DNA from 3 places in the Microbacterium jepli genome. Region 3 is predicted to be linked to each of the others. Evidence: predicted binding sites of a transcription regulator. Region 3 holds the regulator's gene; each other region holds the start of a gene.
The links. Region 3 encodes HrcA, which represses chaperone genes, less so after heat shock. Its sites were predicted from a motif close to TTNGCACTCGNNNNNNNCGAGTGCNAA; they were not measured.
Positions count from the first base shown of each region.

Region 1: the regulator HrcA is predicted to act here: its motif matches at 3,444-3,470, upstream of groL (chaperonin GroEL).
Region 2: the regulator HrcA is predicted to act here: its motif matches at 2,907-2,933, upstream of groES (co-chaperone GroES).

Region 1 is NZ_JBDFLW010000005.1:1,146,764-1,151,981, forward strand. It holds gene ABC304_RS09645 (hypothetical protein) at 1-16, opposite strand, end outside; gene ABC304_RS09650 (nitroreductase family protein) at 131-670, opposite strand; gene msrB (peptide-methionine (R)-S-oxide reductase MsrB) at 667-1,074, opposite strand; gene ABC304_RS09660 (DUF2332 family protein) at 1,162-2,145, shown strand; gene ABC304_RS09665 (DUF3263 domain-containing protein) at 2,155-2,403, shown strand; gene ABC304_RS09670 (LytR C-terminal domain-containing protein) at 2,448-3,020, shown strand; gene ABC304_RS09675 (cold-shock protein) at 3,147-3,350, shown strand; gene groL (chaperonin GroEL) at 3,520-5,139, shown strand.
Region 2 is NZ_JBDFLW010000003.1:543,883-549,100, forward strand. It holds gene ABC304_RS03200 (helix-turn-helix transcriptional regulator) at 1-1,122, opposite strand, end outside; gene ABC304_RS03205 (Hsp70 family protein) at 1,119-2,717, opposite strand; gene groES (co-chaperone GroES) at 2,976-3,272, shown strand; gene rarD (EamA family transporter RarD) at 3,435-4,400, shown strand; gene ABC304_RS03220 (ABC transporter substrate-binding protein) at 4,553-5,218, shown strand, end outside.
Region 3 is NZ_JBDFLW010000005.1:1,876,819-1,882,036, forward strand. It holds gene ABC304_RS13160 (AAA family ATPase) at 12-764, opposite strand; gene ABC304_RS13165 (DUF1990 domain-containing protein) at 835-1,479, shown strand; gene hemW (radical SAM family heme chaperone HemW) at 1,479-2,696, shown strand; gene hrcA (heat-inducible transcriptional repressor HrcA) at 2,780-3,823, shown strand; gene dnaJ (molecular chaperone DnaJ) at 3,885-5,003, shown strand; gene ABC304_RS13185 (16S rRNA (uracil(1498)-N(3))-methyltransferase) at 5,007-5,218, shown strand, end outside.

The DNA of each region.
Region 1 (5,218 bases), 730 kb from region 3:
GGCTGCGAGGGACCATCGGCGACCTTCCCGGGTGGTCACGACGCCAGCCCGGCTCAACGATATAGGTATACGGTGTAAGCCTCCACGCGCGGCCGGTACATGAGTCGCCAAGACCCATGGATGCTTCGTGTCAGCGCGGCATGGCGGACAGGTGCCGCGTCGCGTCGATCGTCTTGATGCGGCTCGGCCGGCCGCGGGTCGGCTTGCCGCCGACGTAGAGCCAGCCGAGCAGCTCCTCGTTCTTCTTCAGCCCGTGCGCCTTCGCCACGGCCTTCGCGCGGGTGTGCTCGCCGCTGGTGCGCCAGAACACGCCCCAGCCGGCCTCGTCGAGCAGCAGGCTGAGCATGTGCGCGACGCCCGAGGCGACGGTCTCCTGCTCCCACCGGGCGACCTTGCTCTTGCGGTAGCTGACGACGACCGCGATCAGCAGCGGGGCACGCTGTGGCTTCGTCGACGACCCCTTCTTGCCCTCCGCCTTGTGGAGCGCGCGTCCCAGCCGGTCGCGGTCGTGTCCGCGGAGCTCGATGAGGCGCCACGGCGCGAGCGCGGAGTGGTCGGCCACACGGCCCGCCGCTCCGATGAGCCGGACGAGCTCGTCATGGCTGGGCGCGGCATCCGTCACCTTCGACAGGGAACGGCGCGTGCGGGCGGCCTCGTATGCGCTCGTCACGCAGAGGCCTCGGGGGTGAACTCGAGCGACAGCGAGTTCATGCAGTAGCGGTCGCCGGTGGGGGTGCCGAAGCCGTCGGGGAAGACGTGACCCAGGTGCGAGCCGCAGGTGGCGCAGCGCACCTCGGTGCGCTCCATGCCGTGCGAGCGGTCTTCGATGAGCTCGACGGCGTCGGGGCGCACGGACTCGTAGAAGCTCGGCCATCCGCAGTGGGAGTCGAATTTGGTGCCGCTGCGGAAGAGCTCGGAGCCGCATCCGGCGCAGGTGTAGAGGCCCGCTCGGCTCTCGTCGAGCAGCTCGCCCGTCCAGGCGCGCTCCGTGCCCGCCTGGCGCAGCACGGCGTAGCGATCGGCGCCCAGCTCCTCGCGCCACTGCGCGTCGGTCTTGGTGACTTCGTAGCTCATGACCTTCTCCTCGTTGCTCCCCTCTATTCAACCCGACCCGGGCACGGCGGGGCTCCTCGCGGAGTCGTCGTGGGCGAGGATGGCCGCATGATGCAGGATTCCGCGGCCGCCGTCGCGGAGCGATACGACCGCTTCGCGCGCGAGGAGGCGCCCGGCAGATCCGCCCTCTACGAGGAGTGGGCGCGCGGGGTCGCCGGGGACCCGGCGGTGCAGGCGATCCTGAGCCGGGTCGCGGCGAACCACCGGCAGCCGCCGCTCGTCTTCGCCGTCACGCGGATGCTCGGCGCCCCGGAGGGCCGCTACGCCGCCTGGGCGCGCTGGGTTCGGACGCACGCGCACGAGGTCGTCACCGAGTGCGGTGGCCGCAGCATCCAGACCAACGAGCCGCTGCGGTGCGCGGCGCTCCTCCCTGCGCTGTCGCTCGTGCCCGGACCGATCGCCCTCCTCGAGATCGGGGCCAGCGCGGGTCTGTGCCTCTACCCCGACCGCTACTCCTACCGGTACGCGGGTGAGGAGGCGGCGCTGGATCCGGTGGACGGAGTGTCGGACGTCGTGCTGCACTCCGTGCTGCGGGGGAGTCCAGAGCTGGGGATGCCGCACGTGATCTGGCGGGCGGGCATCGACCTCAGCCCGCTCGACGCCGGCGACCCGGACGACCGGCGCTTCCTGACGGCGCTCGTGTGGCCGGGGGAGGAGGGCCGCGTGGAGCGCATCGAGGCCGCGCTCGATGTGGTCGCCGCCGATCCGCCGGTGCTCGTGGCGGGCGACGCCACCGACGAGACGCTGTTGAGGAATGTCGCGGCTCGGGCGCCCGCGGGGGCGACGCTCGTCGTGACCACTCCAGGGGTGCTGCCGCACATCCCCCGCGCCGGTCGCGACAGGCTCCTCACCGGCATCCGCGCCCTCCACGCCCGCTGGATCACCGTCGACCCCGTCGGTCTCCACGACACGTGGACCGAGCGCGTCGGCTCGGGTTTCGCACTCGCCCTCGACGGGCGGCCGCTGGCTCGCGTCGATCCATTGGGAGGTTCCGTGGAGTGGCTACCGGAGGCGACGGTGTCCGCGGTCTAGCGTGACAGCGTGCCTCTGACCGACCGCGACCGCGCTCTGCTCGACTTCGAAGCCGCGTGGAGCCGCCATGCCGGGGCGAAGGAGGAGGCCATCCGGGCCGAGTTCGGCCTGTCGCCGGCGCGTTATTATCAGCTGCTCGGGCGTCTGCTCGAGACGGCCGAGGCGCTCGCCTACGACCCGATGCTGGTGAAGCGGTTGCGGCGCATCCGCGACGCGCGCGAGAGCGCCCGTCTCTCCCGGGCCGCTGCGGCGCAGTGAGCCGCGCGGCGGTCGGTCACAGGGCTGCTGGGTAGGATCCAGGGATGCCGAGACCCTCCTTCCCCAAGGATCGCTTCGACGACCTCCCCTCGCCGCACGGCCGGGTCGGCGCGCACCGTTCCGAGAACCCCCACATGCGCGGGTGGGTCATCTTCCTCTGGGCGGCGGTGGCGACCATCGTCCTCATCGCGCTCGGCATCTTCGGCACGCTCGTCGCGTCCGGCCGCGTGACGCTCTTCCCGACGCCCACCCCCTCGGCGACACCCACGCCCGTCGTGACGCCGGTCGTCGACACGAGCTACAACGTCAGCATCCTGAACGCGACCCCGGAGGACGGACTCGCGACGCAGGTCAAGGACGTCGTGGTGCAGGCCGGCTGGGCGAGCGACGCCGTGCTGGCCGGCGGTGCGGGCAGCTCGGACTTCCCGCAGACCACGGTGTACTACCTGCTCCCCGCCGACGAGCCGGCCGCCCTGGGCCTCGCCCAGGTCATCGGAGGCGCGCGCGTCGAGCAGAGCGAGGTCTACCAGCCGCTCGAACCCGACGCCAGGCAGCTCACGGTCGTCATCGGCCTCGATCGCACCTCCACCCCGCCGACGCCCACCGACGGCCCCTGACGCGGCGGCGTGTTTCACGCCGGTAAAAAGTTCGGTGCACCCGTGTCAACAGTCGCTGGACGGCCCGGATCGCGCTGATCCCGGTGCATACGATGCTCCTGACCACCAGCAACAGGAGTGATTCGCATGACCCAGGGCACCGTCAAATGGTTCAACGCCGAGAAGGGCTTCGGCTTCATCACCGTGGCGGACGGCCAGGACGTCTTCGTCCACTACTCCAACATCGACATGTCGGGTTTCCGCGTGCTCGAGGAGGGCCAGACCGTCGAGTTCATGGTCGGAACCGGTCAGAAGGGCCCTCAGGCCGAATCGGTGCAGGTCGTCCGCTGACCCGCGGCATCCGCTCGTCGCCATAGACGACGGATGCTTCGCCATGCCGTTCCGCGCGGCTTGCACTCCCCTGGGGCGAGTGCCAGAATGGGGTTAGCACTCGGTATCTCCGAGTGCCAAAGACCATTCGCTACGTCCGGACCTCAGGTCCGGGAGGGACGACATACACATGGCAAAGATCATCGCTTTCGACGAAGAGGCCCGTCGCGGTCTCGAGCGCGGCCTGAACATCCTGGCCGACGCCGTCAAGGTGACGCTCGGCCCCCGCGGTCGCAACGTCGTGCTCGAGAAGAAGTGGGGCGCCCCCACGATCACAAACGACGGTGTCTCGATCGCCAAGGAGATCGAGCTCGACGACCCGTACGAGAAGATCGGCGCCGAGCTGGTCAAGGAGGTCGCGAAGAAGACCGACGACGTCGCCGGTGACGGCACGACGACGGCCACCGTCCTCGCACAGGCGCTCGTCAAGGAGGGCCTCCGCAACGTGGCCGCCGGCGCCGACCCCATCTCGCTGAAGCGCGGCATCGAGAAGGCCGTCGCGGCCATCTCCGACGAGCTGCTCAACAGCGCCAAGGAGGTCGAGACCAAGGAGGAGATCGCCGCCACCGCGTCCATCTCCGCCGCCGACCCCGCGATCGGCGAGCTCATCGCCGAGGCGATCGACAAGGTCGGCAAGGAGGGTGTGGTCACCGTCGAGGAGTCCAACACCTTCGGCACCGAGCTCGAGCTCACCGAGGGCATGCGCTTCGACAAGGGCTACATCAACCCCTACTTCGTCACCGACCCGGAGCGTCAGGAGGCGGTCTTCGAAGACCCGTACATCCTGATCGCGAACCAGAAGATCTCGAACATCAAGGACCTTCTGCCGATCGTCGACAAGGTGATCCAGGAGGGCAAGGAGCTCGTCATCATCGCCGAGGACGTCGAGGGTGAGGCTCTCGCGACCCTCGTGCTCAACAAGATCCGCGGCATCTTCAAGTCGGCTGCCGTCAAGGCTCCCGGCTTCGGCGACCGTCGCAAGGCGCAGCTGCAGGACATCGCGATCCTCACCGGCGGACAGGTCATCACCGAAGAGGTGGGCCTGAAGCTCGAGAACGCCACCACCGACCTGCTCGGCCACGCCCGCAAGGTCATCATCACCAAGGACGAGACCACCATCGTCGAGGGTGCCGGCGACTCGGGCCAGATCGAGGGTCGCGTGACCCAGATCCGTCGCGAGATCGAGAACACCGACAGCGACTACGACCGCGAGAAGCTCCAGGAGCGCCTCGCGAAGCTGGCCGGTGGCGTCGCCGTCATCAAGGCGGGCGCTGCGACCGAGGTCGAGCTCAAGGAGCGCAAGCACCGCATCGAGGACGCCGTCCGCAACGCGAAGGCAGCCGTCGAGGAGGGCATCGTCGCCGGAGGTGGTGTCGCGCTCATCCAGGCCGGCAAGATCGTTTTCGAGAAGCTGTCGCTCACGGGTGACGAGGCCACGGGCGCGAATATCGTCAAGGTCGCCATCGAGGCGCCTCTGAAGCAGATCGCCCTCAACGCCGGTCTCGAGCCGGGCGTCGTCTCCAACAAGGTGGCGGACCTGCCCGTCGGACACGGCCTGAACGCCGCGACCGGCGAGTACGGCGACCTGTTCGCACAGGGCATCATCGACCCGGCGAAGGTCACGCGCTCCGCGCTGCAGAACGCCGCGTCGATCGCCGGTCTGTTCCTGACGACCGAGGTCGTCGTCGCCGACAAGCCCGAGAAGGCTGCGGCGCCGATGGGTGACCCGTCGGGTGGCATGGACTTCTGATCCACGTCTGAATGACACGAGCGGCCCCGGCATCTGCCGGGGCCGCTTCGTCGTTCCCGGCAGCCGGGGCCGCTTCGTC
Region 2 (5,218 bases), on a different contig from region 3:
GTCGATCGCGGCATCCCGGTCGGCATGCCCCTCGGGAACCTCCACGGAGTCCAGCGCGGCGCCGGCCGCGTCGATCGCCCCGAGGGCCCAGGCGGCGGACGCCACCCGGACGGCGACCACCGTCTCGTCGGCACCGGACTCCTCGGCGCTGCGATACAGCTCCCGCGCGCGCACCGGATCGGTCGTCAGCATCTCGTCGCCGCGGTGGAGGAGCGCCGCCGCCAGCCGGGGATCGCGGACGCCGGCGGGAAGGCGCAGCGATGCGTCGGCGGTGGTGTCCTCGGTGAAGGCGCGGATGAGACGCTCCACCGAGAGCGTCGACAGCACCGCATCGCGCACCAGGGGCATCGGGCTGCCGTTGGCGAGGAGGAACCCCTCGGCGTACGCGGCCAGGACGAGCGCCGGCTCGGCGTCGGGAGCGGGCTCGCCCTCGGACGCGAGGCAGACCGCCTCGACGAAGGCGCGGACGGCGGGTGTGCTCGAGCGCAGGCGATGGGCGACGACATCCTGCAGGGCGTCGGCGGTCTCGGGATGCCGCGGGTCGTCGCAGCGCTCGCCGTCGTGGACGGCCAGCGCCTCGGCGACGAGCCAGGCCGCGCCGCCGGTGGTGGTGAGGATGTCGCGCAGGCAGGCCGTGGTCAGGCTGGTGCCGCGCTCCTCGAGGTGCGCGGTCACGTCGGCGCGCGACACGTGGCCGAGCACGAGCGCGGGCTGCGACTGCTCGAGGATGCGGGTGACGGCTTCGGCGGGTGCGCCGGGGAGGAGGGGGCGACAGGCCACCAGCAGGCCCGCGTCGACGTCGGCGGCGCGGTCGGCCACCGCGGCCAGGAGTGCGGGGTCGAGCAGGTGCGCATCGTCCACCAGCAGCACGTCGTTCTGGGGCAGTCCGGGCACGTCCACGGCGGAGGTGAGGCGCACGACGGCCGTTCCGCCGGCCGCGATCCTCTGGCGCAGGCGGCGCAGCAGTCGCGATTTGCCCGAGCCGGCAGGTCCGATGATGAGCGCGCGGTGCGGTGCGCCGCCGGTGGCGAGCACCTCCGCGTGGGTGCGGGCGAGGATCGGCAGGAGGGCGGGCGGTTCGGCCGGGGAGAGGTGGCCCGACACCCGGGGGGCGGCGTTCATCGGGTCGCCTCCTCTGCCGGCGCCGGGGTGGCGGCTGCCGCTTCGTCCTCGCCGCCGAAGAGCACGACGGGGGTGTCCGCCGGCTGCAGGAGCGGTGTGGCGCTGTCGGAGGGGGACGGGACTCCGGCGGCGGGTGTGGCGGCCGGCGTCGACGACGCGGGCGGAGTCTCGGTGACGGCGTCCGCACCGTCGGGCAGCGATCCCGACAGCACCGAGATGGTGATGCCGCCGGCCAGCACGAGGGCGCCGGCGATGACGGATGCCGCAGCCGGCCCCCGTCCGAGCCATCCGCGGCGCGCGGGGCGGGGTGCGGGCGTCTCCGCGGCGGAGGCGGCGACGCCTGCGTTGCTCGAGGCCGCGTCGGTGCGGGATGGCGCCGGCGCGGCATCCGTCATCGCGGCGGCTCCCGCGGTGCTCGGCACCCATCTCCTCCGCGGCTTCCGCTGCGGCACGACGGGCGGCGCCGGCTGCGGCGCCTCGTCGAACGCGTCGTCCTCCTCCGGCTCGTCGACCCGGAAGGACGCCGCAGCCGCCATCGCCGCTCCGAGCGCGATGATCGCCTTCGGGTCGGCGTCGACGGCGATGGGCCGGTCGAATCTCTCCGAGAGCAGCTGCGCCACACGGGGGATGCGCGAGGACCCGCCCGTAAGCAGGATCGCGTGGAGGTCGTCGCCGTCGGTGTCGAGATCGGCGGCCGTCATCGCCTCGCCGAGCACGTCGGCCGTCTTCCCGATGGACTCCTCGATCATGTCCTCGAACTCGGAGCGCGTCAGGCGCACGGTGGTGCGTCCGCCGCCGATCAGGATCGGGACGACGGCCTCGGAGTCGAACGAGAGCGATTCCTTCGCGTCGATGCACTCGCGGCGCATGGCGGCCCACGCCACCCGGCTCTCGTCGTCGATCCTCATCGCCTCGGGCCCGATCCCGGCCGCGGCCACCGCGTGGCGCAGCACCAGATCGTCGAAGTCGGATCCTCCCAGCGTCGCGATGCCGGCGGGTGCGCCGGCGACGGCCAGCACCCCGTCGTGCGTCTTGCGCAGCACTACGGCGTCGAAGGTGCCGCCGCCGAGGTCGTAGACCGCCAGGAAGCGCCCGGGCGGCACCGGCCGGGACGCCTCGTAGCGGCGCGCGGCGGCCTCCGGCTCGGTGAGCAGCAGCACGTCCTTCCACCCCGCACGCGCCAGAGCACCGCGGACGGCGTCGATGCGATGCCCGCGCCACTCGACGGGGACGGTCACGGCCACGCCGCTGGGCGCAGCGCCCTCCCGCTCGGAGACGACGTCGATGACCCAGGTGACGACCTCGGCGAAGGCGTCCTCCGGTGCGAAGCGCCGATCGCCGGCCAGGATCGGGACGTCATCGCCGATTCGCCGCTTGAACTCCCGGATCACGCGCTCCGGCTGGGCGATGGCCCGCCGCGCCGCGGCGTCGCCGAACAGCAACTCGCCGTCCGCGACGAACACCGCGCTCGGCGCGCTGTCGCTGTGGCGCCCCAGGGGGAACGACACGGGCTCAGCATCCTCCGCCGCCCGCAGCACGGCCGCAGCGGTGCGGCTCGTGCCGACATCGACGGCAAGGTAGTACGACGTGCTCATCCGTGATCAACCCCAGAAGATCAGGTGCGGGGCCTCGTGCCGATCATGCCCAGTCATCGTGCCGCCCCGCACGAGTCCTATTCGGGTCCAGTGAAATATCGGATTGGCCCCACCGCAAGGGGATGGACGGATCAGATCCCGTAACTGGCACTCGCGTTGCGGGAGTGCCAGCGCTTCCCTAGACTGGTGTTAGCACTCGCCATGGGTGGGTGCTAACAAGTCTTCCGTTCCGAAGCGTTGAGAAAGAAGAGGTAGACCGTGTCGGTTTCCATCAAGCCGCTCGAAGACCGCATCGTCATCCAGCAGGTCGAGGCTGAGCAGACCACCTCCAGTGGTCTCGTCATCCCCGACACCGCCAAGGAGAAGCCCCAGGAGGGCGAGGTCGTGGCCGTCGGTCCCGGCCGCATCGACGACAACGGCAACCGCGTCCCGCTCGACGTCGCCGTCGGCGACCGCGTGATCTACAGCAAGTACGGCGGCACCGAGGTCAAGTTCGGCGCCGACGACTACCTCGTGCTGTCGGCACGCGACGTGCTCGCGGTCGTCGTCCGCTGAGACGCCCCCGAATGACGGAAGGCCCGGATGCTTCGGCATCCGGGCCTTCCTCGTTCCATCGAGAGGGCTTCCCGATCACACGCTCCCTGCCCTCCGCCCACAGGGCCACGCGGGTCGGTGTGGACCTGCCCGCCCTGCGGAGGCCGGTCCTAGGCTGGAACGATGAGCTCTCGCGTGCCCTCCGCCCCCACAGCGGCGTCGCCCGCCGACACGGCTCGCGAGCGCACCCTCGGCGGCCTCTACGCCCTGGCGGCGTACCTCCTCTGGGGCTTCCTGCCCCTCTACTTCCTGCTGCTCGTGCCGACCGGCCCGTGGGAGCTGGTCGCCTGGCGCATCCTGTTCTCCCTGGTCTTCTGCGTCCTCCTCCTCGCCGTCACGCGCGGGTGGCATCGGTTCGGGGTCATCCTCCGCAATCCGCGGCTCATGGGGTGGACGGCGCTGGCCGGCGCCTTCATCTACGTCAACTGGCAGGTCTTCATCCTCGGCACCCTGTCGGGTCATGTGATCGAGACGAGCCTCGGCTACTTCGTCAACCCCGTGGTCACCGTGCTCTTCGGAGTGCTGTTCCTGCGCGAGCGTCTGAGGATCACCCAGTGGGTCGCCATCGGGCTGGCCGTCGTGGCGATCGCCGTGATCGTCTTCGGCTACGGGCAATTCCCCTGGATCGCCCTGTCGCTCGCCTTCTCCTTCGGTCTCTACGGGCTCGTCAAGAAGCGGATCGGCCCCTCGGTCGACGCCGTCAGCGGTCTCACGCTCGAGACGGTGTGGCTCATCCCTGTCGCCGTGGTGCAGCTCCTCATCGTCTCCGCCGGCGCCGGGCTGACGATCGGCACCGCGGGGCCGGGACACACCGTTCTGCTGCTCCTCGTGGGCGTCGTCACGGCCGTGCCGCTGCTGCTCTTCGCGTCGGGTGCCCGCCGCGTGCCGCTGACGGTGATCGGGCTGCTGCAGTTCGCCGCGCCCATCCTGCAGTTCATCACCGGCGCCTGGCTGCTGGGCGAGACGATGACCCCCGAGCGCTGGTTCGGTTTCGGCCTGGTGTGGCTCGCGCTGATCGTGCTGTCCGTCGACTCCGTCCTTCACGCCCGCCGTGCGCGCGGCGTCTCCGATGTCGCCGCATTCACCTGATCGGACGCGAAATCACGGGCTTGGATAACGATTGGGTCGCGTAACACATCGTTAACCACTCGCAACACTCGCGAGACAGGCGCCGGGCTAGGTTGGGGGGCACTGGGCCGGCGCCCGAGCCGCGCCCGCGTTCATACACAGCAAGGAGCAACATGAACGTCTTCTCCCGTACCCGCACCGGAAAGATCCTCGGCGTCATCGCCGTGGCCGGCGCGAGCGCTCTCGTCCTCGCCGGCTGCGCCGGCGGCGGTGGAGGCGGCACAGAGTCGTCCGCCTCGTCGGGACCCACCGAGGACCTCACCCTCAAGATCGGCACCGTCCTGCCCCAGACCGGCAGCCTCGCCTTCCTCGGCCCGCCCGAGGAGGCCGGTGTCGGACTCGCCGTCACCGAGGTCAACGAGGCGGCCAAGGGCATCACCATCGACGCGACCTTCGGCGACTCCGGCGATGCCGACAACAAGGCCTTCGAGACCACGGTCCCGAAGCTGCAGTCGGCGGGCGTCTCGGCGATGATCGGCGCCGCGGCATCCGGCGTCACCAAGCTCTTCCTCGACAGCAACGTCAGCGCCGGCATCATCACGTTCTCCCCGGCCAACACGTCGCCCGACTTCACCACGTGGGACGACAACAACCTCTACTGGCGCACCGCCCCCAGCGACCTGCTGCAGGGCGAGGTGCTCGCGAACCTCATCGCGGAGGACGGTCACAAGAACATCGGCATCATCTACCAGAACGACGCCTACGGCACCGGTCTCTACGGTGTCGTCAAGGAGGTCTTCGAGGGCACCGGCGGTAAGGTCGTCGCGGACGCGTCGTAC
Region 3 (5,218 bases):
GCGGCATCCGCTCAGTCCGACAGCAGGTGCCGCAGGTAGCGCTGCGGGCCGGCGAGGTAGGACCGCCAGTGGGCGACGAGCTCGAGATCGTCCCACTGCGCCCGACGGAGTCCCCACGGTCCGAGTTCGAGGATGCGCGCGCCCGGCAGCGACGCGAGGATCGGCGAGTGCGTCGCGCACAGAACCTGACCGCCCTCGGCCACGATGCCCGTGAGCGTCGACATCAGCGCCAGCGTCGACGAGAACGACAGCGCGGCCTCGGGCTCGTCGAGGCAGTAGAAGCCGGGGGAGTCGAAGCGCGATCGGAACATCTCCAGGAACGATTCACCGTGACTCATCTCGTGGAACCTCGGCTCGGGCGCCGACGAGGGGTTCTGCTCGAGGTAGGTGTAGAACGAGTGCATCGTCTCGGCGCGCAGGAAATAGCCCCACCGCGCTGCGCCGACCCCTCGCTGGAGTCGCAGCCATTCCGACAGATCGGACTCCGATACGCGTGTCCGGTGCCGGGAGGACGCGGACCCGCCCTCGGCGCCGAAGCCGTAGGCGATCGCGATCGCCTCGAGCACCGTCGACTTGCCCGAGCCGTTCTCGCCCACGAGGAACGTCACACCGGGATGCAGCTCGAGGCCGTCGGACAGCAGCTGCGCGACGGCGGGGATGGTGGCGGGCCACCGTCGCGGGTCGGGTCGGCTGCCCTGCAGGTCTTCGTCCGGTCGTGCCCGCACGGCGACCACGGGCTGCTGGCGGAAGTCTGAGGCGCGCATGCGCGCAGTCTGGCATGGACCGGCGACGCGTCCCGGGGAGTCGCACAGCGCGCATCGGTAGGCTGAGGACATGCGCCGTGGGACGTTCAGGGACGAGACCGTCGACTATGCCGCCGTCGGCGGCACCCAGGCCCGCGACCTCATGCAGTACCCCCCGGAACGCAGCATCCCGGCCGAGGAGTCCTGGCGGATCGGCAGCGGGCAGGCCCGCTTCGAGACCGCCGGCGAGGCCCTGCTCTCGTGGTCCGCGCAGCGCGGAGGCGACCTCCGGCTGAGCGACGTGCGCCCCGCGGCGGGCCCGATGTACTCCGGCGTCAGCTTCGACGAGGAGGGCAACGCCGTCTCGCCGAGCCGGCTGGAGGCCGACCAGCGCTTCGACACCGACGGCACGCCCTATGTCGGCCCCGGCACGACCATCCGCCTCCACGGACGCGTCGACGGCATGAACGCCGACGCGGAGCTGCGCGTCATCTTCGCGATCGAGGAGGCCCGCAGGGTGGGCTTCGCGCTCGGCACGGTCGGCAGCTCGGTCGTCAGCGGCGAGGAGTCCTTCCTCATCGAGTGGTACCCGAACGACGAGGTGTGGTTCACCGTCCGCGCGTTCGACGCGCCCGTGGCCCTCGCCTACCGGGTGTTCCCGGCCCTCGTGCGGCGCCGCCGCAAGGCGCTCTTCCAGCGGTACCTGCGGGCCATCTCGCCGCTGTACACGTCCTGATGGGCGCGGCCCTCCCGCTCGGCGATCCCGCACCCCTCGACGGCCGGCTGCCCGACGACGTCCGCGCCCGGCCCGAGACGGACTTCTCGGTCTACCTGCACGTGCCGTTCTGCCGTGTGCGCTGCGGGTACTGCGACTTCAACACCTACACGTCCGACGAGCTGCGCGGTGCGCGCCAGGACCAGTACGCCGACACGCTGCTCGACGAGGTCGCCCTGGCCCGCGGCATCCTGTCCGAGGCCGGCGCCCTGCGTCCGGCCGCGACGGTGTTCTTCGGCGGCGGCACGCCGACCCTCCTGCCGCCCGGCGACCTCGGCCGCATGCTGGACGGGGTGCGCGACGCCTTCGGGCTCGCGCCCGGCGCGGAGATCACCGTCGAGGCGAACCCCGACACGGTGACCGATGCCGCGGCCGCCGAGCTCGCCGAGGCCGGGGTGACCAGGATGTCGATCGGCATGCAGTCCGCGGTGCCGCACGTCCTCGCCGTGCTGGACCGCACGCACGATCCCCGCAACGTCGACACGGCGGTCGCCGCCGCACGCGCGGCCGGTCTCGAGGTGAGCCTCGACCTCATCTACGGTGCGCCGGGGGAGTCGCTCGACGACTGGCGGCGCTCGCTCGAGACGGTGCTCGCCCTGGAGCCCGATCACGTCTCGGCGTACGCGCTGATCATCGAGGAGGGCACGAAGCTCGCCCGCCGCATCCGCCGCGGGGAGGTCGCCGCGCCCGACGAAGACGTCCAAGCCGACATGTACGAGCTCGCCGACGCACTGCTGGATGCCGCCGGGTTCGACTGGTACGAGGTGTCGAACTGGTCGCGGGGGCCGGCGCACCGCTCCCGCCACAATCTCGCGTACTGGCGGGGCTCCGACTGGTGGGGCTTCGGCCCGGGGGCGCACAGCCACATCGACGGCCTCCGCTTCTGGAACGTCAAGCACCCGGCGGCCTACGCGCAGCGGCTGCACGCCGGGCAGTCGCCCGCGGCCGGCCGCGAGCGCCCGGACGCCGAGGCCCGGCGCCTGGAGGACGTGCTGCTGCGGAGCCGGATCCGCGACGGCCTGCCCGTGTCCGAGCTCCTCGGGGAGGGGCGGCACGCGATCGCCGCCCTGATCGCCGACGGTCTCGTCGAGGGGCCGGCGGCCCTGAGGGGCCGGGTGGTGCTCACCCTCCGCGGACGGCTGCTGGCCGACGCCGTCGTGCGGGCGCTGACACCCTGACAGGGCTCCCGGCTCGCGGCCGCGGCATCCGGTAGAATTGGCACTCCAGACCAACGAGTGCCAGAGCGGGGGGAGGAGTCGACATGGTCACCGAACGCGGACTGCAGGTGCTGCGAGCGATCGTGCAGGACTACGTCGACACCCACGAGCCGGTCGGCAGCAAGACCATCGTCGAGCGCCACGCCTTCGGGGTGTCGGCTGCCACGATCCGCAACGACATGGCCCTGCTCGAGGACGAGGAGCTCATCGCCGCTCCGCACACCTCGTCGGGTCGGGTGCCCACCGACAAGGGCTACCGCGTGTTCGTCGACCACCTCGCCGAACTGCGTCCGCTCACCCCGGCGCAGCGCACGGCGATCTCGACGTTCCTCGACGGACCGGCCGACCTCGACGACGTGCTGGCGCGCACCGTCCGCGCGCTCACCCAGCTCACCGGCCAGGTCGCGATCGTGCAGTACCCCTCCTTCGCGCGCGCCTCGGTGACCCATGTCGAGCTGGTGAACCTCGGCGCGGGACGGATGCTGGTCATCGTCGTGACCGACACCGGCCGCGTGTCGCAGCGGATCGCCGTCGTCGGCCGTGAGTTCGACGACGATGCCGTCGCCCGCATCCGCGCCCGTCTTTCGGCACTGGTCGTCGGCCTGTCCGTCAAGACCGCCGTCTCCCGGGTCGCGGAGATGATCGCCGCGCCTCCGGTCGACGCCCGTGCCGGCGAGAGCGACGCCGTCCACACCATCGCCGCCGTCATCTCGGAGGAGCTCGACGAGTTCCGGCAGGACCGGATGCTGCTCGCGGGCACCGCGAACCTCGCCCGGCGCGAGTCCGACTTCCGCGGCAGCATCTACCCGTTGCTGGAGGCCATCGAGGAGCAGGTGACGCTGCTGCGCCTGATGAGCGAGATGGTCGCCGACGAGCACGGACTGGCCACGAGCATCGGCCGCGAGAACGAGCCGTTCGGCTTGTCCGAGGCGTCGGTGCTCGCGAGCGACTACGACGCCACCCGCGCCCGTGCGCGCGTCGGCGTGCTGGGCCCGACCCGCATGGACTACCCCCAGAACCTCGCGGCGGTGCGAGCCGTCGCCCGCTATCTCACCCGGATGCTCGAAGACGACGACGCCGCTCACTGAGCGACGCCGACGGCATCCGTCACGAACGATCCCCGCGGCCACCGCGGGCAGGAAGGCGAATGTGGCTGACCACTACGAGGTCCTCGGCGTCTCGCGCGAGGCGACCCCCGAGGAGATCAAGAAGGCGTACCGGCGTCTCGCGCGCGAGCTCCACCCCGACGTCAACCCGGGCGAGGACGCATCCGAGCGCTTCAAGCTCGTCACGCACGCCTACGACGTGCTGAGCGACGCCGAGCAGCGCCGCCGCTACGACATGGGCGGCAGCGACTCGCCCTTCGGCGGCGGGGGCGGCGCCGGGTTCGGCGGCTTCGGCGACATCTTCGAGACCTTCTTCGGTGCGGGCGGCGGCCAGCGGGCGGCCCGCCCGCGCTCGCGCGCCGAGCGCGGTCAGGACGCCCTCGTGCGCGTCACCCTCGACCTCAAGGACGTCGTGTTCGGCGTGCACCGCGACCTCGAGGTCGACACCGCCGTGCTGTGCGAGACCTGCGGCGGCTCGTGCTGCCAGCCGGGCACGTCGCCCGTCACCTGCGACATCTGCCACGGCTCCGGCCAGGTGCAGCGCACCGTGCGGAGCCTGCTGGGCAACGTCGTCACGAACCAGCCCTGCAACGTCTGCCAGGGCTACGGCACGACGATCCCGTATCCGTGCGGCACCTGCCAGGGACAGGGCCGCGTGCGCGCCCGCCGCACCGTCTCGCTGGACATCCCCGCCGGCGTCGAGACGGGTCTGCGTCTGCAGCTTCCCGGCTCCGGCGAGGTCGGACCGGCCGGAGGCCCCAACGGCGACCTCTACCTCGAGGTCACGGTGAGCCCGCACGACAGATTCAGCCGCGACGGCGACGATCTGCTCGCCACCCTCGAGGTGTCGATGCCCGACGCCATCCTCGGCACGCGCACCACGATCGAGTCGCTCGACGGACCGGTGGAGCTCGAGGTGCGCCCCGGAGTGCAGGCCGGCGACGTCCTGACCATCAAGGGCCGGGGAATCACACCGCTGCGCGGCTCGCAGCGCGGCGACCTCCGCGTCGGCGTGCAGGTGGTGACGCCCACGCGGCTCGACGGCCGGGAGCGCGCGCTGGTGGAAGACCTCGCGAAGAGGATGAAGGCGCCGGCGCCCCACCTGTCGGAGTTCCACCAGGGGCTCTTCTCCAAGCTGCGCGACCGCTTCCGGAACGGCTGACCCGTGGCGCTGCACTTCCTCGTCGACGAGGCGGGGGAGGCCCGGCCCGGCGACACGGTGACGCTCTCCGGGGCGGAGGCCCACCACGCCGCCGTCGTCCGCCGCGTGCGGGTCGGCGAGGAGGTCACCCTCGGCGACGGCCGGGGCGCCTGGCTGCGGGGCACGTGCGAGAGCGTGTCGCCGCGCGAGGTGATCGTGCGCGTGGACGGGCGGAC